One region of the Brevibacillus sp. SAFN-007a genome, then DNA from elsewhere that is predicted to be linked to it. Evidence: riboswitches for the same ligand, from Rfam matches in the RefSeq annotation. Region 1 holds a riboswitch; the other holds the start of a gene.
What was found. A riboswitch is a leader RNA that binds a small molecule or an ion and turns the genes downstream of it on or off. The one in region 1 is predicted to bind glycine.
Positions count from the first base shown of each region.

Region 2: it holds a riboswitch for glycine, as region 1 does, so the genes downstream of both, purU (formyltetrahydrofolate deformylase) here and gcvT (glycine cleavage system aminomethyltransferase GcvT) in region 1, are expected to answer to the same signal.

Region 1 covers NZ_JBQCKK010000001.1:437,448-449,287, reverse strand. The annotation lists gene dat (D-amino-acid transaminase) at 1-805, shown strand, start outside; gene ACTHO6_RS02260 (lipoate--protein ligase family protein) at 893-1,723, opposite strand; gene gcvPB (aminomethyl-transferring glycine dehydrogenase subunit GcvPB) at 1,933-3,405, opposite strand; gene gcvPA (aminomethyl-transferring glycine dehydrogenase subunit GcvPA) at 3,398-4,750, opposite strand; gene gcvT (glycine cleavage system aminomethyltransferase GcvT) at 4,794-5,897, opposite strand; glycine riboswitch at 5,989-6,105, opposite strand; glycine riboswitch at 6,106-6,202, opposite strand; gene ACTHO6_RS02240 (DEAD/DEAH box helicase) at 6,423-8,123, shown strand; gene ACTHO6_RS02235 (YqhG family protein) at 8,155-9,276, shown strand; gene ACTHO6_RS02230 (hypothetical protein) at 9,387-10,235, shown strand; gene ACTHO6_RS02225 (YkuS family protein) at 10,348-10,602, opposite strand; gene ACTHO6_RS02220 (YqzE family protein) at 10,639-10,800, opposite strand; gene ACTHO6_RS02215 (shikimate kinase) at 10,865-11,386, opposite strand; gene ACTHO6_RS02210 (stalk domain-containing protein) at 11,383-11,840, opposite strand, start outside.
Region 2 covers NZ_JBQCKK010000012.1:90,084-101,923, reverse strand. The annotation lists gene ACTHO6_RS14125 (prohibitin family protein) at 1-179, opposite strand, end outside; gene ACTHO6_RS14120 (hypothetical protein) at 281-715, opposite strand; gene ACTHO6_RS14115 (hypothetical protein) at 983-1,324, shown strand; gene ACTHO6_RS14110 (MFS transporter) at 1,515-2,747, opposite strand; gene ACTHO6_RS14105 (LysR family transcriptional regulator) at 2,895-3,776, shown strand; gene ACTHO6_RS14100 (ABC transporter ATP-binding protein) at 3,834-5,678, opposite strand; gene ACTHO6_RS14095 (ABC transporter ATP-binding protein) at 5,680-7,410, opposite strand; gene purU (formyltetrahydrofolate deformylase) at 7,834-8,709, opposite strand; glycine riboswitch at 8,937-9,041, opposite strand; gene ACTHO6_RS14085 (ABC transporter substrate-binding protein) at 9,250-10,200, shown strand; gene ACTHO6_RS14080 (YebC/PmpR family DNA-binding transcriptional regulator) at 10,623-11,342, opposite strand; gene ACTHO6_RS14075 (metal ABC transporter substrate-binding protein) at 11,526-11,840, opposite strand, start outside.

The DNA.
Region 1 (11,840 bases):
TCACCCGGAAGATCGCGGTTACAACTTCGGAGACGGCATCTACGAAGTGGTACGCATCTACAACGGGCGCCTGTATCAATGGGACGCCCATCTGACGCGTCTGTTTCGCAGCGCCCGGGAGATCAGGCTTTCGCTGCCGTGGAGCGCTGACGATCTGACGCGTTTGGCCACAGAACTGCTTGTCAAAAACAACCTCACCGAACAAGACGATTCGGTTCTCTATCTACAAATTTCGCGCGGCGCAGCTCCGCGCGTTCACGATATCCCGAACGGCATCAAGCCTGTCATCATGGCATTTGTCCGTCCCAAGGCTCGACCCGTCGAGGATCTGAAAAAGGGCTGGACAGCCCAGCTTATCGAGGATATCCGCTGGCTGCGCTGTGACATCAAGACGTTGAACCTTCTGGGGGCCGTCCTGGTCAAACAGTACGCGAAGGACGCAGGAGCCCAGGATTCGATCTTGCACCGCAACGGCATCATTACAGAGTGCAGCTCCTCCAATCTGTTTGCGGTGAAAAACGGCGAGCTACATACGCATCCCGCTACCCATTTGATCCTGCACGGCATTACCCGTCAGGTCGTGATCGACCTGGCGAAGGCAAACGGCATCGTCGTGCACGAGAAAGCGTTTGACATTGCCTTCCTGAAGCAAGCCGACGAGCTGTTCCTGACCAGCACGACGGCGGAAGTCATGCCGCTTGTTTCGGTAGATGGCGAGGCGGTTGGCAATGGTCGGCCCGGTCCTGTCACAACCAGGCTGCAAGCTTTGTTCGAGCAACACATTTACGACAGCGTGCTCGTCTAGGCGGTCGCTTCCACACAAAAAGCTCTCCTGGCTGACCATGCGACCAGGAGAGCTTTTCTTGTATGGCGATAGCTGCCAAGTACCAGCCTAGCGGCGCAAGTTCCACTCGTCCGTCGCATAGCGCGTTTTTGCCAGTTCTTCCGCCAATGCCCGCTCCTCGTCTGTCAGCACAGACGGGACCAGTTCCACTTCCAGCCCGGTAGCGAAGCCTTTGGAGAATGCTTCGATTGCTTCCTGCAAGCTTACAGGCCGCGGGCTCACCTCGTTGATCGTCACCGCTTTTTGGCGGAAGCTTTCCATCATCCGCTGCTTGACGCGATCCGATGGGAAGTGCAGCAGCGAAAACAGCAGTTCGACGTCCATGTCGAGCAAAATGGACCCGTGCTGGAGGATGACGCCTTTTTGGCGCGTCTGTGCGCTGCCTGCTACCTTTTTCCCTTCCACGACCAACTCATACCACGATGGCGAGTCGAAGCAAGCGGACGAGCCCGGAGAGCTGTACTTTTCTTTTTCCTCCTCGCTGGCGAGCGAGACCATCTCCGCTGCCAGTCCGAGGTTTTGAAAGCCGTGCAACAGGCCCAGGCTGATGATTTTGTACGCTTCGGTGACGCCGGACGGCATCCGCGGATGCTCCTCCGACACGATGACGCTGTAGGTCAGCTCCTGATCGTGCAGAACGGCCCGTCCTCCTGTCGCGCGGCGGACAAAGCCCAGCCCTCGCCGTTTCACTTCTTCCAGATTGATTTCCTTGATCGCCTTTTGAAAATAGCCAATCGACAAAGTAGCCGGATCCCATGTGTAAAACCGAACGGTCGGGGGCACCTTGCCCTCGCTGTGCAACTGCAAAATCGCCTCGTCCACAGCCATATTCATCGCCGGAGACATCGCTTCCGTCACGATATAGCGCCACTGTTCCATCGTATGTACCTCCCTACTCACAACACCTTCATTTTACGCTTCTCCTCGAAGAGCGGCAAGGCTTAGATGGGCTGCATCAGCGAGCCGTCTCCTCGATGATCGCCACGGCTGTAAGGATCGTCACCTGCGAGGATTCCTCTCCCCATGCAAGAGCGGCTATGCTTGAAAGAAAAACCGCCCTGTAGCAAGGCGGCTTTTCCCCCAAAAAGCTATTGTGCTTGCGGTTGATAGCGCAGAATCGGCTTGCGCGCCGCTGTCGCTTCGTCCAGACGTTTGACCACGGTCGTATGCGGCGCTTCCTGTACAAGCTCAGGCGTTTCTTCGCACTCGCGGGCAATTTGCAGCATGACGTCGATGAACTCGTCGAGCGTTTCTTTCGTTTCGGTTTCGGTCGGCTCAATCATCAGGCACTCATCGACAATCAGCGGGAAGTAGATGGTTGGCGGATGATAGCCGAAGTCGAGCAGGCGCTTGGCGATGTCGAGCGTGCGTACGCCCAGCTTTTTCTGACGGACGCCAGACAAAACAAATTCATGCTTGCAGACGCGGTCATACGGCAGATGGTAAGCCGTAGCCAGACGGCGCATCATGTAGTTCGCGCTGAGCACCGCATTTTGCGACACTTGCAGCAAGCCCTCCGGACCCATGGTGCGGATGTAGCTGTGCGCGCGTACGAGAATGCCGAAGTTTCCGTTGTAGCCTTTTACACGGCCGATGGAAGCCGGACGGTTGCTGTCCCAGTAGAAGCTGCCGTCTGCTTTTTTCGCCACGATCGGCGTTGGCAAAAACGGTTCGAGAATCTTTTTCACGCCAACAGGGCCAGCGCCCGGGCCGCCGCCGCCGTGCGGGCCTGTAAACGTTTTGTGCAGGTTGAGGTGAACCACATCGAAGCCCATGTCGCCTGGGCGGGCAATGCCGAGGATCGCATTCGCGTTCGCGCCGTCGTAATACAAGAGGCCGCCTGCTTCGTGGACGATTTTCGCCATTTCCACGATGTCTTCCTCGAACAGGCCGAGCGTGTTCGGGTTGGTCAGCATGAGCGCCGCTGTATCTGGGCCTACGGCATCGCGCAGCGCCTGAATATCGACCAGGCCGCGCTCGTCAGAAGCAATCGTGACGGTGTCCAGTCCGGCTACCGCCGCAGAAGCCGGGTTCGTTCCGTGCGCGGAGTTGGGCACGATGACTTTGGTGCGGTGGCCTTCGCCGCGGCTCTCGTGGTACGCGCGGATCATCATGAGGCCAGTCCACTCGCCAGCCGCGCCAGCAGCGGGCTGCAAGGTCACAGCGTCCATTCCGGTAATCTCCGCCAGCTCTTGTTGCAGGTTGTACAAAAGCTCCAAAGCGCCCTGCACGGTTTCTTCCGGCTGGTACGGGTGGGTTTGGGCGAAGCCTGGGTAGCGGGCAACGTCCTCGTTGATTTTCGGGTTGTATTTCATCGTGCAAGAACCGAGCGGGTAGAAGCCGTTGTCTACCCCGTGGTTGCGACGGGACAACTCGGTGTAGTGACGCACCAGCTGCAGCTCGGATACTTCCGGCAATTCAGCAGGGGTTTCGCGGATGAGGTGCTTCGGCAACAGGCTGGTCACCTCTGCCTCTGGTACGTCCAATGCCGGCAGATTGTAGCCCACACGGCCCGGTTTGCTCATTTCAAAAATCAATGCTTTCTCCTGGTCGTTACGCACGTGTGATCGCCTCCAATTCAGCCGCCAATGTGTCGATTTCTTCCTTGGTCCGCAGTTCGGTTACCGCAAGCAGCGTATGGCCCGCGTATTCCGGGTAGTCCAGTCCCAGATCGTAGCCGCCGATGATGCCTGCATCCAGCAGCTTTTTGTTGACTTCCGCTACCGGTTTGGACAGCTTGACGACAAATTCGTTGAAGAAAGGAGCGGCAAAGACGACTTCCAGTCCTTTTGCTTGCAGCGCTTGCTTGGCGTAATGCGCTTTTTGCAGGTTCATCATCGCCATTTCCTGCACGCCCTGTTTGCCGAGGGCCGTCATGGTGATCGCAGCAGCCAGGGCCAGCAGCGCTTGGTTGGAGCAGATGTTGGACGTCGCTTTTTCGCGGCGAATGTGCTGCTCGCGCGCTTGCAGGGTGAGCACGAAGCCGCGCTTGCCGTTTTCGTCCTTCGTTTGTCCGACGATCCGGCCCGGCATTTTGCGCATCAGCTTGGTCGTCGTCGCGAAGTAGCCGCAGTGCGGTCCGCCAAACGACGCCGGAATGCCGAACGGCTGCATGTCGCCGACCACGATGTCAGCGCCCAGCTTGCCCGGCGCTTCGAGGATGCCGAGTGCGAGCGGGTTTGCGGAGGTGATAAACAGGGCGCCTTTGCCATGGGCAATCGGCTCGATCGCCGCCAGGTCTTCCACGTTTCCGAAGAAGTTCGGGTATTGGACGATCACAGCCGCGGTATTTTCGTCCACGGCCGCTTCCAGCGCTGCGAGGTCAGTCACTCCGTCGCTGTTCACGCCGACTTCGACCAGGTCCACACTTTGCCCGTAGGCGTATGTTTTCAGCACGCCGCGCGATTCCGGATGAACGGCACGGGAGACGACCACGCGTTTTTTGCCGGTGTGGCCAGCCGCCATCATCGCCGCTTCCGCCAGCGAAGTCGCCCCATCGTACATGGAGGAGTTCGCCACTTCCATTCCGGTCAGTTCACACACCATCGTCTGGAATTCAAAAATCGCTTGCAGCTCGCCCTGGCTGATCTCAGGCTGATACGGCGTGTACGCTGTAAAAAATTCTCCGCGCAGCAGCATATGGTTCACTGTGCTCGGCGTGTAATGCTGGTAAACGCCAGCACCCAAAAAGTTGACATGCGTGCTGAAGTTCACATTTTGATTGGCCAGACGCGTGAAGTATTTCACCAGATCAGGCTCGGACAGCGCTTCCGGAATGTTCAGCGCCCCTTTGAAGCGCACTTCTTCCGGAATGTCGGCAAACAGTTCTTCTATGCGGGAAATGCCGAGAGTTTCCAGCATTTCGCGCTTGTCCTGATCGGTTTGGGGCAGGTAGCGGTATTTCACGAACGTTGTCCTCCTCAAAATAGGATGTATAGTGGGCGATTGCTTAGTTTTTCGGACGTTTATAAAAGGGAGTGGCGACAACCTCGGCTTTGAGGCGCTTTCCGCGGATTTCCACTTCCAGCTGGGTGCCGAGCGACGCATGCTCGCTTTTCACGAGCGCCAATCCGACGTTTTTCTTCAAGGTGGGAGACTGTGTGCCCGTGGTCACTTCGCCCACCAGCTCTTCTCCGACATAGACCGGATAGTGCGTGCGCGGAATGCCGCGGTCTATCATCTCGATGCCGACCAGCTTGCGAGGAGCGCCGTTTTCTTTTTGCGCCTTGAGCACTTCCTGGCCGATGAACGGCACTTCTTTGTCCACCTTCACCGCGAAGCCGATGCCCGCTTCGATCGGCGTGATGTCCTTGCTCAATTCCTGGCCGTACAGCGGCAGCTTGGCTTCGAAGCGCAACGTGTCGCGCGCGCCCAGCCCGCACGGCAGAAGTCCGTCATCCTTTCCCGCCGCAAGCAACGCGTCCCACAGTTCGGCGGCACGGTCTGCTGCCAGATAAATCTCAAAGCCGTCCTCGCCTGTATAGCCCGTGCGCGATACCAGTGCCGGAATGCCGCCGACCTCTACGTCGCGCTCGAAACGGAAGGAGCCGATTTTCGACAGGTCTGTCTTGGTCAGCTTTTGCAAAATCGACTCGGCCAAAGGTCCCTGAATGGCGAGCTGCGCCGTTTGCGCCGAGATGTTTTCAATCGTGACGCCCGGAATCAGGTGCTCTTCTAGCCATGCATAGTCTTTGTCAATGTTTCCTGCGTTAATGACAAGCAGGTAATGGTCGTCCGCCAACTTGTACACGAGCAGATCGTCGACCGTACCGCCGTCCGGGTAGCAAAGCACGCTGTACTGCGCTTGCCCGACGGCCAGCTTGGACACGTCGTTGGTGGTGACGCGCTGCAAGTATGCGAGCGCATTCTCGCCTTTGACGTCGACCTCTCCCATGTGGGATACATCAAACAGACCCGCTTTCGTCCGGACGGCTTCGTGCTCCTGGCCAATGCTGGAAAACTGTACCGGCAGCTCCCAACCGCCGAAGTCGATTGTCTTGGCGCCGTATTTTGCGTAGGAATCAAACAATGGCGTTCTTTTCAGAGTGGACATGTGTGGCACCTCCTAAAGACTGTTAGTCGGCCGATCTCCCCATGAAAAAACAGAGGCGAAAAAACGGGTACACCAAAAGAACGGTGCCCATTTCTCCTCCTCTGTCCTTGGTACCTGAGAGTTACCTTGCCAATCAAGCGCGGCGGGGAACGCCGTGCCTGCAAGTTTCCCCTTTGGTGGCTCCGATTTCGAGCTCTCTCCAGAGTTGCGTCCAGTAGAGGTTCTTTTGCCTGAGAGATTCACCGTTCCCGGCTTGCTCCTTCGGCGCTGCAGTGGTTCGCGCAGTCTCTCCCTGCTACTATCATTCGCGTTGGGTAGATGGTCATACATAAGTTTTTGCTATGATTTCCATACTAGTGAATGAACTTCCTCTCTATCCTACCATGAGAGTCCGCTGTTGAAAATATGCAAATTAACAGTCAGATCAAGAAATACTTAACAAAATGATGAACACGATCATAAATGTTAAGGTTTTTGATATAGCGCATGAAAGTTATGGCAGAGCTTTGTAAAGGAGTAACGTATATGCCGAATATTCCTGTTTCATTTGACACGAGCTGGATATCCCCGCTGACGGAGCGACTGCACGAAGACGGCCCCTGGGACAAATGGGAGTTGTTCAAGCTCACGCTGGAAGCGGAAGAGGCTATGGCCGTTCGCGAGTTCGATCAGTTGCAATGCCTGAAATACTTGCCGCTTCTCTCCCCGTTTCCCCACCAATTGCAGACGGCGGAACGGGTGCTCAACGACATGCGCGGACGCGCCATTCTCGCCGATGAGGTCGGACTGGGCAAGACGATCGAAGCCGGGCTGATTATGAAGGAGTACATGGTCAGGGGCCTGGCGAAAAAAATTCTCGTACTCGTTCCCGCCTCTCTCGTCATCCAGTGGACGAAGGAGCTGCAGCAAAAATTCGGCATTCCCGCCGTGGCGCAAAAAAAGGAGTACATGTGGCGACAGCATGACGTCGTCGTCGCTTCCATCGACACGGCGAAACGAGATCCGCATCGCCGCCACGTGCTCGACATCGACTACGACATCCTGATTATCGACGAGGCGCACAAGCTCAAAAACAAACGGACGCGCAACTACCAATTCGTGAAGGAAATTCGCAAAAAATATTGCTTGCTGCTCACGGCTACGCCCATCCAGAACGAGATGGACGAACTGTACAACCTGATTACCTTATTGAAGCCGGGGCACCTCGGCCACTCCGCGTCGTTTTCCTCCAATTACGTCGAAGGAAAGCGCCAGTCCAAAAACAGCGACAAATTGCGCGAAGAAATCGAAAAGGTGATGATTCGCAACAAGCGAAGCGACGGCGGCATCCAGTTCACCAGTCGCCGCGTCCAGTCGATTCCCATCGAGCTGACGCAGGAGGAAATGGAGCTGTACGAGGGGGTCACCCGCTTTGTGCGCGACCAATACCAGGCGGGGACCGGACTGTTCAACTCGCTTGCCTTGATTACGTTGCAGCGCGAGGTTTGCTCCAGCAAGGAAGCCTCTTTTCTGACGCTGTACAACATGCACCAGCGCATCAGCGAGGACTCTCCTCTGCGCGGGCAAATTCTGGAGCTGGTCGAGATGATTAAACGGATCGAGACACACTCCAAGGCAGCCAAAGCCGTCGAGCTGATTCAACAGATCAACGACAAGGTGATTATTTTCACCGAATATCGGGCGACGCAAAACTACCTGCAAAAATATTTGCATGACCACGGTATTACCTCCGTGCCGTTTCGCGGCGGCTTCAAGCGCAGCAAAAAAGACTGGATGACCGATTTGTTCCAAAACCGCGCCCAGGTGCTGATCGCCACGGAAGCGGGCGGCGAAGGCATCAACCTGCAATTCTGCAACCAGGTCATCAACTACGACATGCCCTGGAACCCGATGCGCGTCGAGCAGCGGATCGGGCGCGTCCACCGTCTCGGCCAGAAGCGTGACGTGCACATTTACAACTTGTCCACCGTCGGGACGATCGAGGAGCACATCTTGAAGCTGCTGTACGAAAAAATCGACCTGTTTGAAATGGTCATCGGCGAGCTGGATGACATCGTGGAACGGCTCAATCTCCACTCGTCGCTGGAAGAAAATTTGACGCAGATCATCATGGATTCCCAATCGACTCGCGAAATGGCCCTCAAGCTCGACAACATGGGCCATGCCATCCGCGCGAGCAGACAGCAGCACGCCACCCCGGCCCTGTCGGAAGCGGCGGAGCAATAGCCAAACACGAACGAGAAAGGAGGTTCTCCCGATGCAAGCCAACCAGGTCCGGCAATTTGTAGAGCGCTACCTCGCGACTTTTTCCGCGCACATCGTCGAAGCCCATCCGGATTACTTGACGGTCAAGCTTCCGGTCGAGGTCGACAAGGATATCGGCAACCGCCCGTTTTACTGGAGCTGGGTCGACAAAATGAACCTGGCCTATCAGCCGCTCGTGCTTACCTTTGCGTTTCACCCGGACCGGATACCGGACGGGCTGCGAGCCGAGTATCTGCATCTGGGCGCCGTGCGCATGCAGCAAATTTTTGCCTCGGCCAAAAAACACGGGCGCTTTTTATGCATGTACGAGCAAAGTCCCGCTTCCCTGCCGCTCACAGGCAAGCGCCGCTCCACTCCGCTCGTTCCCTGGCTCGGACTTAACCTGAAAGTATCGCTTCTCTGCGACAAGCGGCGCGACATCATGCTCTACCTCGGGATCAATCTGCACCAGCCCCGCCTCGTGCATGACTTTTCCTCGTTTTTGTTCCAGCTGCCGCTCACCCCGGCCATTCCGGATTACTTTTACACGCTCGACCGGAAGCTGTCCGTGGAAGACGCGCTGGAGCTTGCCAAACAGGAGGTCGACGCCGTCATCGCCCAGGAAGACCACACGTGGGCGCTTGAGGCGCGGGCACGCCTGACGGAGGAGCTGGACATCCTGGCCGCCTACTACGAAGAGCTTGCCCGGCGAGAGCCTCCCGGCGAGCAGAGCGAGACGGAAGCGGCAGAGGCAGAGGGAGATGAAGCTCCCGGGCAGACAGCCCCCGTCCCGCAGCCAGCGCGTGAGACAGTCCCCGCCCGGGAGCCTGTTGTCGAAGCGGAGCAGACGCTTGACGAATACCGCTCTTCCGGCGGGCGAATCCTCGACTTTTTACGTGCCAATGGCGTACAGGTCACGCCGCGCGAGGAAATCAATCAGGAGGAATGGAAAAAAAGCACGCCGGAGGAAGAAAAACAGCGCCGGATGGACGAGCTGCGGTGGCAGTACGAGCCGCGCATCGAGGTCCATTTTATTAACGGCGGACTGTTTTATTTGCACTCTACTCCGCCCGTCGCCAAAACGCGGCCCGCAAAAACGGTGCCCCAACTCCCCGCATCCGGGCGAATCGTGTAAAAGATCAGCGAGAAGAAGTGTGAGGGAAGTGACAAGTTGCAACAAATCTTTTTGTCATCGCTGGTTACAATAGGAATAAGTTTAGCCAGTGCAAAAGGTGGTGCATGTTGGTGATCAGACGTTTCCTTCCCTTTCTCGGGGTGTTCTTGTCTTTCGCGTTACTCGTCTGTCCTGTCCAGGCCGAGGAACAGACGAACTGGGACAAAGAGTTTCACGCCCAAATCCAGACGTGGCTGAATGAACTTGCCAACCGCGATCCGCAATTCAAGGAGTGGCAAAAAGCCGATACAGAAGTGCAGACACTCGGCGCCAATCAACGCCAGTGGCTGGTCAGCGTCAAGCAAGCAGACAGACAGGTCGGGTACCTGGTCGTAGGAGAGGCAGTCGATGCGCCTGCCCGGACAACATTCGTGCTGTTGGAATACGGGGTCGGGGAATACATTCTGTTCGACGATGCTTTTGCCCCGCGGGAAATTGCCGCCGAGCCGGTCTACGACGGCTTCGCTTCCCACTGGCTGGTCGCCCGCCAGTCTTCGCCGCAACTGGTGAACGCCAAAACAGGCGAAGCCTATCCTGCTTCCTTTTCCGCCAACGAGCCGGTCTTTGGCAGCCTGTCCACGCAAAATCTGGTACAGACCGGACAGCGGTTGACGAAGACCCGCATTCTGCAAGGGACGCCAAAAGATCCGTTTGACCAGATCGGCTGGGTCAGCCAGCTAAACGGGGACAGCGCGATCACGTGGCCCCAGCTGTGGCAGCAAAACAGCGAGGCTCCCGTGACGCTGACCGTTTCCTTGCATCATTCCCAGGTGCTCGCTCCGTTCGTCGTCGGCTCGCTCCATTTGTGGAACGATCAGTACGCATACGTAGGGGTGTGGGATGAGGGTCTGCGTTTTGTCCCCTACCCTTACGCTGACAAGGTCGGAACATTTTACGCAGCGGCGAAGCCGCACAGCTGAACCGTCGCTTTTTCGCAAAAAAACAAGCTCTCCGCCTTCCGCAGGCAGGAGAGCTTGTTTTTTCATTGGCTGGCACGCTTGTCGTGCGAGAACGCAGCCATGCTTCTACAGATTAATGGTGATCGATCGGGGAAAGACGTTCGTGTACGGCATGAAACACTTCATCGGCCGTCATTCCCTCCGCATTGATGATGGATGCTCCCGTCACCGTCATGTTCGGATCACCCAAAACGCTTTGATCCTGACCCGTAATCACGATCGCATCGACCACCTGTTGCCAGTTTCCCAAATCGACAACCTCATAGCCGTTATCGCCCAGCATTTTGCGAATCTGGGACAGGGACTTTTCTACCGCTACTCTCGCCATACGCACCGCACCCTCCGTCCGCTTACCATGGTAGGATTATTTGCGCCACAACAGCCGGATCGACATAGGGATCGCCCCGAACCAGCGTGCCGACCAAGGCTCACGCGGAGCCTTGCGCTGACGCCGTTCATCTTTTGGCGTATCCATGTACTGGACAAACAATTTCGTCAGGTACTTCAAATAATCTTGAAAGGACATCGCACGTGACCTCCTTCATACTCGCAGATACACGCCGTCTTATCCGGCAATAGCGCTGTCCCTTTTATTGTTTCCCGCCTTCCGCGCTTTCAACCACCTGGGCCGTAATTTCGTCCACGAGCGCCTCCAGGCTTTTTCCGGTCGTATCCACCTGAATCGGGGCAAAATCATACGCACCAGCACGTTCCGCCATGAGCGTTTTTACACGTTCTGCCACCCCGCCGGCAAGCAGCGGGCGCGAGGTATCGTTTTCCAGCCGCCTGATTATTTCTTCCTCGCTGGCGTTGAGCGCGATCACCGTTCCTTTTGCCAGCATGACCGCGACATTTTGCTTGCGCAGGACGGCCCCACCGCCTGTCGTCAGCACCTGCGGGCCGTTGTCCAGAAGCTGTGCCAGCAGTCTCGACTCCACGTCGCGAAAATACGTCTCTCCGTGCCGGGTGAACAGCTCCGGGATCGAGCAGCCTTCCTGCTCGATAATCGCGGCATCCAGGTCACGGTGCGGCATGCCCAGGGAGGCAGCCAGCGCGCTCCCGACGGTTGTCTTCCCGGTTCCCATAAATCCGACGAGAATCAGGTTATTCATTTTGTTTCCGCCCCCTTTCCACTCGCTTTTCGCGTATACATTTTTACTGTTTTTTCAGCTGGATTGTAGTCCGTTTCCCATTCGAATACGTCAGCGAAAAACGACAGCGGCACCATGGTTCGCTCCTTGATTTCCGTCAGCGGATGTCCGAGGTCGAGTTTTTGCCCATCGCGAATGGCGAAGCGCTCCCGCTCCTTGACGAAAACTTCTCGGCCATGGCCTTTGACGCGAATCATCTGCTTTTCCTGATCCCAGTCGATGGCAAGCCCCATTTTTTCCCCCAGCTCGCGCAGCGGCACATACACCGTGCCGCCGGTTGCTCTCGCCGGAATGGACGGATAAAAGCTCCTGTTGTTGATGATCGTCGTGATATACGGCTCCAGTTGCACAGTGCCCAAGCCTTCGCGATTCGGCTTTTTCGTCGCGTACACGAAGTATTTCGCTTCGCCTTGCA
Region 2 (11,840 bases), on a different contig from region 1:
TCCTGCAAAACTTTTGGCTGAACCGCGCCCAGTTGGAGCACGACACCGCTATGCCCTGCTGATATGATCGTAAACGACTGGGTCCCGAGCAAGATCAAGACGGCAAGTACGAGAATGGTCGTGAGCAGCTTTCCCCCGGCTTGGAACGGATTCATCTTTACTACGTTGTTGTCGTTCATGTTCCGCCTCCCCTTTTTTATCTGTTCGTCTATACATACGGGTCAGCAGCCTGCAAGTTTCAACAACTTTCTGTCTTTACCGCCAATGGTCATGCCGATCACTACCAATCCTTTCGTCCTTTCACGAGCCAAAAGCTGAACAGAAGGACATGGCCGTACAACAGAGCCGCGCTTCCGCCCAACAGCAGCAACCCGTACGACGCAAAAGCATCACGCAAAGAGCCCTCGTTCGATAGGACAAGCAGTCCCAACACGATGTAGCCCGCCAACGCATAAGCAAAAAAGCGAAAGAAATACACAGCCAGCGGATGCTTCCACCCCGTTTTGCGTTCGGCGAACTCGATCAGATAGGCAAACGGAATCCCGCCAAGCAAATAGACGGGGAGGGCATAGATGAGATAAATCACGACCAGCGAGCCGTACGACCAATGGTAGACACCCTCTTCCCGCTCGCCTGCTGGCGTGTAGGTCGACCAGGCCAGCACCAGGCACAAAATGAGCGCAGATGCGAGCGCGACCAGCACTTTTCGAAGCATGAGCGATCACTCTCCTTCCCGGTTCTATCCTACCATTTTGGATTTGAGAAAACCTGGAAACGGTAAAAAAAAGCGGGGGACCTCTCATGTTCCGCTTCTTCGGTTAAGCTACGTCGGCTGCCGTTTTATAAAATGCCAAATGAACTCCGCAACTGGTAAAATGTATATAGAACCACAACAAGCCTAGAAGAGAAGCCAATCGCTTGCATTTGCCCAACAAGATTTCCAAAAGCATTTGGCTCATCTTGCCAAAGGAGGATTCGAACCATGCTGTTTCTCATGATGGCCGGTCTGGTTGTTGCACTCGTTCTTTTTTTCCTGAAGCGAATCGGTGCGAGAAACTACTACTCAGCCGTAACGCTTGTGCTCCTGTTCGCATCCGTGCTATCGACGGTCTGCCTTGCCCAAAACTACACCGAGAGTCTCATCCCTGCAGCAAATGACGGAATCGCCATCTCCAATTCGCTCGCTTACTGGATTATCGGCGAGGATCGCTGGTCGCGCGAGCTGTTTAAAAGCTACTTCGATGGTTCCGTGTACGTTTCCTTGCTGCTGTTGCTGCTCTACCTCGGCTGCGTCATCCAGGAAAAAAGACACGCCCAGAAGTAGCCAGCCTCGATGCGTGACGCGGTATCGTGAAAAATCCCCTCCGGTCTACAGGGTAGAGTCCAAGCTGTTTTGGACTCTTTTTTCCTGTCTGCCGTGAGGGGATCATGTCGGAACATGCTGCGACCCTGGCTGGTTTTGCACTCCATAGCCTCGTCCCGTTCCTTTTCGAAAAGAAAGGGGCTCCGCCGCTTCATTTCAGCTTCGCCACCGTCCACTTTCTCTCCACGGACGGCCTAGACGGAGTGGCGATGATTTTGGACAGGCGCTGGGCAAACACGAAGGCAACGGCCATGAATCCGGCGATCATCGCAACGACACCGCCCCAACCGAGCGAGGACCAGAACAGGCCGCCCATCGTGCCTCCGACGCTTGCGCCAGCATAGTAAAAGAACAGGTAGAGCGACGATGCTTGCGCCTTGTCGTGGGTCGCCCGCCGCCCGACCCAGCCGCTCGCGATCGAATGGCTCCCGAAAAAGCCGAAGGTCAGCACGGGCAAGCCCGCGATAATGACCGCCAGATGAGTGTCGAGCGTCAGGCACGCACCGAGCAGCGTCAGCATCAAGGAGACGAGCAGCATTTTCAGCCTGCCGAACCTGTCTGCCAGCTTCGCCATCCAGACGGAGGCGAACATGCCGACGAGAAATACGATGAAAATCCAGCCGACGAGTGTTTGACTGAGCGAATAAGGCGGTGCGGTCAAGACATACCCGACGTAATTGTAAAGCGCCACATTGCTGCCGAGGCTCAGAAACCCGATGCCGAACAGGCAGAAAAGAGCCGGGTCCCGCAAGTGGCTGAGCATGGAAGCCGCCAGCTTGCGCAACTCGGGGGCGCGCGGATGAAAATTTTGCGAAGCAGGCAGGCTGAGCCAGAAGATCAGCGTGGCGACCAGGCTCATCAGGCTGATTGCGCCCATCGCCATGTGCCAGTTGAACCAGTCGCTCAGCATGCCGGAGAGAATCCGTCCGCACACCGCCCCCAGCGAATTGCCGCTAATGTACAGCCCCATCGCCACTCCCAGGCTTTTTGGCTCCATTTCTTCACCTAGATAGGCCATGGCAATCGAAGGAAGGCCGCCTAGCGAAATTCCCTGGATGATGCGAAAAAGCAGAAGAGATTCGTATGAAGGGCTGCACGCCGTCAGAATCGACAGGAGGGAGGCGGCCAGCATCGAGCCGATCATCACCGGCTTGCGTCCCCACACCTCCGAGATCGTCCCGAACACGAGCAAGCTGACGGACAAAGAGATCGTCGTCAACGAGAGCGACAGGCTCGCCATCGTCGGAGAAATATGAAATTCTTGCGTAAATTCCGGCATCAGCGGCTGCGTACTGTACAAAATCGCAAACGTGTTGAAGCCTGCCGCAAAAAACGCCAGATTGATCTTGCGAAAAGCGGTCGTACCTTGCCTGATGTATCCCATGATGATGAAACCTCCCCGCATTTCTACCCGTTTCACTGTTATACTATCATTGACAATTCATAATGTATAATTTATTGTAATCATGATTTTGATGCACAACAGTAATGATTCAATCACACGTGATCGTCGCACAGGGAGGTCGCTTTCATGGAATGGCAGCAGTTCGAATATTTCCAGACGCTCGCCCGAATGCAGCACGTCACCCGCGCAGCAGAGGCGTTGTCGCTCTCCCAACCCGCGCTCAGCCGCTCTATCGCGCGTCTGGAGGAAGAACTGGGCGTCCCGCTCTTTGAACGGCAAGGGCGGACGATCATGCTGAACCGGTACGGCCAGCTTTTCTTGAAGCGCGTCACTCGCATCCTCAAAGAATTCGAGGACGGAAAACAGGAGCTTCGCGATCTCGTCCACCCCGACCACGGCGAGGTGGCACTCGGCTTTTTGCACACGCTCGGCACCAGCCTGATTCCCGACCTCATCGGCGCGTTTCGCGCCAAGTCGCCTTCCATCGGCTTCACGATGATCCAAAACCACAGCTATTCGCTTCTGGAGCATCTCCGCGCAGGCAAGCTGGACCTGTGCCTTCTCGCCGAGCCGACGGAAACCAGGCTGCCGATCCAGTGGACGCCGCTTTGGCGCGAGGAGCTTTTCGCCATCGTGCCGCTTGGACATCCGTTGGCCGGAAGGGAGAGCATCCTGCTTGCGGAAATCGCCGAGGAATCGTTTATTTTTTTGAAAAAGGGCTACGCGCTGCGGCGTACGACCGACCAGCTGTTTGAGGGACTCGGCGTCGTCCCCCGGGTGACCTTTGAGGGCGAGGAGGCGGCCACCGTCGCTGGGCTGGTCTCAGCCGGACTGGGTGTGTCCCTGCTCCCCGAATTGCGCGGCATCGACCAAAGCAAAATCGCGCAAATCCGCATCCGCGAGCCGAAATGCCAGCGCGTCATCGGCATGGCGCAGGTCAAAGGCGGGTATTTGTCTCCGGCTGCGGTTCGGTTCAAGGAGTTTATTTTGGATTACTTCGGCAAGTGACGGCAAAACAGCCCGTCTGCACGCGGAAAAGTCAGCGTGCCAGACGGGCTGTTTGTATCAGGACGAAGCGGCCTGCACATTTTTGAACTGGTTGTAAAACAGCTGGTAGTACACCCCTTTTTGCGCAATCAGGTCGTCGTGGCTACCTTTCTCCACGATTTCTCCGCGATCCACGACCATGATCGTATCGGCGTCGCGAATCGTGCCGAGCCTGTGCGCGATCACAAAGCTCGTGCGCCCTTCCATGATCGACGCGAGCGCATCCTGAATAATCAGCTCTGTCCGCGTGTCGATGCTGCTCGTCGCCTCGTCGAGAATCAGAAGCGACGGACGGGCGAGGATGACGCGGGCAATCGCCAAAAGCTGGCGCTGTCCCTGGCTCAGATTGCCGCCGTTTTCCGTCAGCAGCGTATCGTAGCGCTTGGGCAGCCGGTTGATGAACACATCGGCATGCGCCATTTTAGCGGCCACCTCGACTTCGGCATCTGTCGCGTCAGGCTTGCCGTACTTGATGTTTTCCTTGATCGTCCCGGAAAAAAGGTACGTGTCCTGCAACACGAAGCCGAAGCTTCTGCGCAGGCTGTCCCGCGAGTATTCGCGGATGTCTTTGCCGTCGAGGTAAATCGTTCCTTCCGTCACATCGTAAAAGCGCGTCAGCAAATTGACGACGGTCGTCTTGCCCGCGCCCGTCGGACCGACCAGAGCAGTCATGCTTCCCGCCTGCGCCTCGAAGCTGACGTTTTTCAAAATCGGCTGGTCGGGGTGATAGCCGAAGCTCACCCGGTCGAATACGACGTGCCCTTTCGGTTCGCTGAGCAGAGCGGCGTCCGGGGGATCGAGCGGCTCCTCCCGTTCGTCCAGCACCTCGAACACCCGCTCCGCGCCCGCTACGCCAGACTGCAACACGTTGAAAATGTTGGCGAGATCGTTCAGCGGGCGAACAAACTGCCGCGAATAGCTGAGGAAGCTGGCGATCACCCCGACGGTAATCATCCCTTTCACCGCCAGGATTCCGCCGACAATCGCCACCATCGCAAAGCCGAGGTTGTTGATCACGTTCATCATCGGCATCAAAAAGCCCGACCAGACTTGCGCCTTCATCCCGACCTTGCACAGCCTGTCGTTGATCGCATCAAAGTCGGCAATCGCCTTTTGCTCGTGGTTGAACGCCTTGACGACCTGAATCCCGGAAATCGTCTCTTCTATGTGGCCGTTCAGCTTGCCCAGCTCGATCTGCTGATTTTTGAACAGCACACTGGTTCGCTTCGCAATCGTGCGGGTGAGCAAAAAGACGAGCGGCACCGTAATCAGGCAGGCGAGTGTGAGAAGCGGCGAAAGCACGAGCATCATCACCAGCGACCCGGCGAGTACGATCACCCCGGACATCAGCTGTGTCGTCGACTGCGAGATGGAGTTGCTGACGTTGTCGATATCGTTCGTCAGGCGGCTCATCAGCTCGCCGTGCGTGCGCGAGTCGAAAAAGGCAATCGGCAGCTTTTGCAGCTTCTCAAACAACGCCTGCCGCATGTTGGTCACGATCCGCTGCGTGATGCCGGCGATCATCCAGCCCTGCAAAAACGTCAAGGCTCCGTCCAGGATGTACGAGCCGAGCAAAGCGAGAATGATGATCGCCAAAAAGCCGAACGCCTCTGCCCCGCCTGTCATCGCGTCGATGGCCTTCCCGATCAGATACGGGGCCGAGAGCATCAGCAAGCCATCCACGAAAACGATGGCGAACACGAGCGGCAGCCATCGTTTTTCCCGTCCGAACGCCTGCCACAGTCTTTTCAGCGTCGCGGAAAAGTTTTTCGGCTTGCTCACCGGCACGCGCGCACCGCCATGTCCGAAGCCGCGGCCCGGACGGGGAGGGAAAAACGGCTGTTGCTTTTGCTGCTGGCTCATCCTAGCTCACCTCCTTGCCGATTTGCGACGTAAAGATTTCCTGGTACACCCGGCACGTGGCCAGTAGCGTTTCATGCGTGCCGATTCCGGCGACCTCTCCGTTGTCGAGCACGACGATCTTGTCGGCATCCATGACAGAGGTGATCCGCTGCGCGATCAGGATGCAGGTCAGCCCTTTGGCGTACGTTTGCAGCGCTTCCTTGATCTTGCTCTCCGTCGCCACGTCGACCGCGCTCGTGCTGTCGTCGAGAATGAGAATCTCCGGCTGTTTCACCAACGCTCTGGCGATGGAGATGCGCTGCTTCTGCCCGCCGGAAAAGTTGACTCCGCCCTGGCCGACGCGCGTCTGGTAGCCTTCCGGCATCGCCGCAATGAACGCGTGGGCCTCTGCCATCCTGGCCGCCGCCTCGACCTCCTCCTCCGTGGCCTCCTCCTTGCCCCAGCGGATATTTTCCAGCACCGTTCCCGTAAACAGCGTCGTTTTTTGCGGAACAATCGCCATGGTTTCGCGCAGCTTGGCCGGGTCCACCTCGCGGACATCCTGCCCGTTTACGCGAATCGTCCCTGCCGTCGCATCGTAGAAGCGCGGAATCAGGCTGACCAGCGTGGTTTTCCCCGAACCTGTCGAGCCGATGATCCCCACCGTCTCGCCGGGCAGGCACGAAAACGAAATGTTCTTCAAGACAAGCTGCCCAGCCGGGTCATCGTACGAAAAGCTGACCTGTTCAAAGTCAATCCGGCCCGTTTCCGCTCCCGGTCTTTGCGCCGCGCTCTCTTTCCAGCTCATCCGGTTTTCTTCGGCAAAAACTTCGCCGATCCGGCCAGCCGATGCCTTGGCCCGCACGAACATGTTGAAAACGAGCGAAATCATCATGAGCGAAAACAAAATTTGCGTCATGTAGTTGATGAACGCGACAATGTGTCCGACCTGGATGTTTCCTTGCTCGACGCCGAGGCCGCCCAACCAGAGCACGGCGACAATCCCGAGGTTGACCGTCAGCATGATCGCCGGGCTGAATACGGACATGACGCGCGTGGCAGACAGCGACTTCCGCTGCAACTCTTCGTTGGCCCGCGTGAATTTGCCCACCTCGAAGTCAAAGCGGTTGAACGCCTTGACGACTCGCACCCCGGACAAATACTCGCGCATGGTTCCGTTGACCCGGTCCAATGCTTGCTGCACCTTGAGAAAAAACGGAAAACCGATTTTCAGATTCAAAACGATCAACAAGCCGACAATCGGCACGACTACCACCAGCACGACCGCCAAATCCGCGTTCAGCTGCGTCGCCATGAACAGTCCCCCGATGCACACCAGCGGCGCCTTGACGAAAATGCGCATCATCCCGTTGACAAACACCTGCACCTGGTTGACATCATTGGTCAGTCGCGTGACGAGCGACGCCCGGTCGAACTTGTTGAGACTGTCAAACGACAGGGACTGCACCTTGGAAAACAAATCGGACCGCAGCTGCGCCCCGAAGTTTTGCGACACGTAGGTGGCGAGCACGTTGCGCATGGAGGCGGCGACCGCGCCCAGCGCCGTAATCAAGAGCATCAGTCCCCCGGTTTTCAGCACGTAATCCATGTCGCGCTCTGCCACCCCGATGTCGATAATCCGCGACAGGATTGTCGGCTGCAACAGATCGCACAGCGCCTCCACCAGCAGAAACACCATGGAGATGCTCGCGACCACACCGTATTTCTTTATGTATTTGGAATAGAACTGCATCTGTTCACCTCATCCCTCGCCTGTTTAGCTGTACGTGAAAACTTCTATGTTCCACCATACCTGCTGGCATAAAAAATGTCACGGGGGCAGTTGCGGCAAAAATTCACTACGCTCATCATAAGCCCAAAGCACACCATTACAGCCAATGCGATAAATAGCCTTCGATCCTTCCTAATGAAGTCTGACCTTTTCGTAAGTAAGTAAATAAAGATTGCTAGCAGGATCAGATAGAAAACAATCGGAATCACATGTATACCTCCCCTCATTTCATCATCAGTTAAATTTTAGCATTTTTCTTGATATTTGAAGATGGTTGTCAAGAGGTTTCCAGATGAGCCTTACAGCAAAAAAATCCACCTGATGCGGGGTGGATTTTTTCATGACAGAGGAACTGCTCCGGGTTCTCGTTCGCACGCCAGATTGCTACGCAAACACAATCGTCTTGTTCCCGTACACGATCACTTTATCCTCGACATGCCAGGAGATCGCCTGCGCCAGGACGTTTCGCTCGACGTGGCGTCCGGCCACCTTCAAGTCCTCCTCCGTATAGCGGTGGTTGACGCGAATGACGTCCTGCTCGATGATCGGCCCTTCGTCCAGATCGTTGGTCACGTAGTGGGCAGTCGCCCCGATGAGCTTCACCCCGCGCAGGAAGGCGCGTTTGTACGGGTTGGCCCCGATGAACGCCGGCAGGAAGGAGTGGTGAATGTTGATAATCCGATTCGGGTACTGCGCGACGAAGCGCGGGGACAAAATTTGCATGTACCTGGCCAGGACGATGAAGTCGACGTTGCCCTGCAACAGCTCAAGTGCTTTGCGCTCCGCCTCTTCCTTGCTCTGGGTGGTCAGCGGAATATGGTAAAAAGGAATGCCGTACGCCTCCACCGTCTCTTTGGCGTCTGGATGATTGCTGATGACCATGGGAATATCCACGAGAATTTCCTTCGACTTGACGCGCCACAGCAGCTCGACGAGGCAATGATCCATTTTGGAAACGAAAATCGCCATGCGCTTTCGCTGGCTTTCTTTGCTGAGCCGCCAGTCCATCGGGTACTCCTCGGCCATTTTCGCCAGATCCTGCTCCAGCTTTCCGAATGATTCGGGCAGCGCTTCCAGATCGAACAAAATCCGCATGAAAAACATGCCGTCGCGCGGGTCTGTCGTGTGCTGGTCGAACTGCACGATGTTGGCTTTGTAGCCAAACAACAGGTTGGAGACGGCCGAGATGATGCCCAGCCGCTCCGGGCACGATATGAGCAAGACGGCGCGGTTCTCGTTTTTGTGAGGCTCGTGGTTCATAAGAGATTCCTCCTGTTCGCGATGCGGTTTCTTTTCCATAGACTGCCCAATCCGAGCAAAATGCGTGAGACGGGAAGCTGGCCTTTTCTTTTATAGAAAAAGGACAGGGGAAAGATAGAGTGACGATACTCTACCTTTCCTCTGTCCTTTTACCTGAGAGTTTGGCTCCGCGCAGCAATCCGGGAGTATTCCCCTTGGGTGGCTTAGTCAGCGCTCTCCAGAGGTGCGTCCGCATTGTAGTATCTGGTACCTGAGAGATTGATCCCAAAGGGTTTATGGGACTTGCTCCTTCGGTGCTAAACGGTTCGTTTAGTCTCTCCTACAATCATCATCCGCCGCTATTTGCTTGTTGGGCGATCATTGATTTCAGTAAAGCATAATCGTTCTGGCGGTGTCAATTTTGAAAAAACCAAGGATTCCGGAGAATGTCTGAAAAAGTTCAGGAATGAGGCAGTCCACCCCGATTCGGGTAGCCTATAATTTACTGGGATCACCTCTCTTGCAAAAAACAGACCATGGTACGATCGGAGTGACGAAGCGATGTATAAAAAGCTACTGGCCATCCCTATAACAGCTGTTTTTCTGGTGCTGACAGCATGCGGTGCGAGCGGGCCGGGAGGACAAGCCGCAGGCGATCGTGCCGCCAAGCCGACACGCTCTATCCAGTATTTGGGCAACACCTATGAAATCCCGGCGCGCACGAAGCAAATCGCCTTTGTCGAGTCTCGCAGCAGCTTTGAAGATGCGCTTTTGACCGGCATCCCGCCGTTTGCCGCCACGGTGGAAAAATCAGGGGCGTTTCCACAAGAATACGCCGCAATTACGCAAAATACGCTAAAGCTCCCGGCGAACATCGCAGACCACGTCGGCGATCTTGCCGCCCTGGGGCCGGACACGATCCTGACCTCCGACAAGACGTCCGAAGAAAAGCGTAGCAAGCTGCAAAGCGCGGCAGCGGTGATCCCTGTCTCCTCGAACGGAGCGCATTGGGAAGACAACCTGCGGCTGCTTGCAGAAGTGCGCGGCAAAGACGCCAACGTCGAGGCGATTGTAAGCAAGGTCCGGACGAATACGGAAAAGACTCGTGACAAGTTGGCTCCGATCAAGGACCAAATCGTGCTGACTGCCTGGTTCCACGAAGGCGCTTTTCTCGTTTATCCGAAAAACGAGCGGTACAACTATTTGCTGTACACCGATCTGGGACTGGCAATGCCAAGCGTCGTGGAGCAAGCAAAAGAGCCCGTGGCGCTCTCCCTGAAAGAGCTGGCCCAGGCAGACCCGGATCATCTGTTCGTGATGGTCGATAAAAGCAGCGATCCTGATGCCGCCCGCGCTTTTGAACAGGTGAAACAGCAAAACGAATGGAACAACCTGCGTGTAGTCAAAAACCGGCAGGTCTACGAAAATGCCGTCAATCCCGGATTGGCCGGAGGCACCGCCTACAGCAACCAGTCGATGCTGAACGCCCTTTCCGCGCGACTGTTGAAATAACGGTTGCCATCGCAGCGCGTTTTGCCATTCGCGATTCGCGCGTATAAAAGCCGGAAATCGGATCATACTATTTTCATCGAGCTCGGTGGTGTGTGTTCAAACAGGCTGTAGTCCCTTCGGAGGCGATGTGCCATGGATGATGTACACGATCACCTAGTGAGTAAAGGAAAACCGCAACACGGCTAACAGCTTTTAACTCCCTTCAGGAGGTAGATGCGTCGCACGTGATGATCGGTACCACCTCAAAACTAGCGAGCTCGATATATGCCGTCTCCTTTTCGGAGGCGGTTTTATTTTTAGGCCGCATGTAGGCTCGCCCTTTCCTCCGCGTCGCAGCAGCCGTTCCCTGTTCGTTTGCAGGTGCCGCCGCAAGCAAAAAGACCTTTGCCACCCACGCGGCAAAGGTCTTTCTCTTCTTGACCCTATTCCCCCAGGTCGACGTTGTGGTACACCTGTTGCACATCGTCAAGGTCTTCGAGGGCGTCGATCATTTTTTCAAACTGGGCTTGCGCCTCTTCGGACAGCGTCACTTCGTTTTGCGCGAGCATGGTCAGCTCGGCTACGGTGAACTCGGTGATGCCTGCTTTCTTGAGCGCTTCCTGCACGGCATGATACTGCTCCGGCTCGGCGTAGACAATCACCGCTCCGTCTTCTTCCAGAATGTCGCGAACGTCTACCTCGGCTTCCATCAGGATTTCGAGGACCTCCTCGGCCGTTTTGCCTTCGAGGCCAAACACCGCCGTCGGATCGAACATGTAAGCGACAGAGCCTGTCACGCCCATGTTTCCGCCGTTTTTGTTGAAGGCGGCGCGCACTTCAGACGCCGTGCGGTTGACGTTGTTCGTCAAGGCGTCGACGATGACCATGGAGCCGTTCGGTCCGAAGCCTTCGTAGCGCAGCTCGCTGTAGTTTTCTTCGAATCCGCCCTTCGCTTTTTCGATCGCGCGGTCAATAATGGCTTTCGGTACGTTGTAGGTTTTGGCTCGCTCCAGAACGACCTTCAAAGCCCGGTTGGACTCGGGGTCCGGCTCGCCTTGCTTGGCGGCCACATAAATTTCCTTCCCGAACTTGGCATATATACGACTGGTGCTCGCATCCTTCGAAGCTTTTTTCTCTTTGATATTGTTCCACTTGCGACCCATACATTCCCACTCTCTTTCAACGTCACAGATTGATTGCTTGCAAGACTCCGCAGTCCCATTTCACACTCAACTATTATACTCAATCTTGTGTTTTTTTACGAGACAATCCTTTGCTCTTCTCGTCGAATCGTTTGCCAACAAAAACACAGTTCCCCACCAGGAGAACTGTGCATGCTTTGCTGTCTATTTTTTTGTCAACCCTTCGTAAATCGTCTTGATGTTCCACTCCATCATCTTGATGTACGTATCGCCGTCCTCGCCTGGCTTGCCGAGCGAGTCGGTGAACACTTTGCCGACGATCGGCACGCCGGTTTCGCGCGAGACCATTTCCATGCTGCGCGGGTCGATGCTCGTTTCGACGAACAGCGCCGGAATTTTTTTCGCGCGGATCAGGTCGACTACCTGGCTGACCTGCTCAGGCGTTCCCTGGTTTTCCGAGTTGATTTCCCAAATGTAGGCGGCGTCGAAATCGTACGCCTCGCTGAAGTATTTAAACGC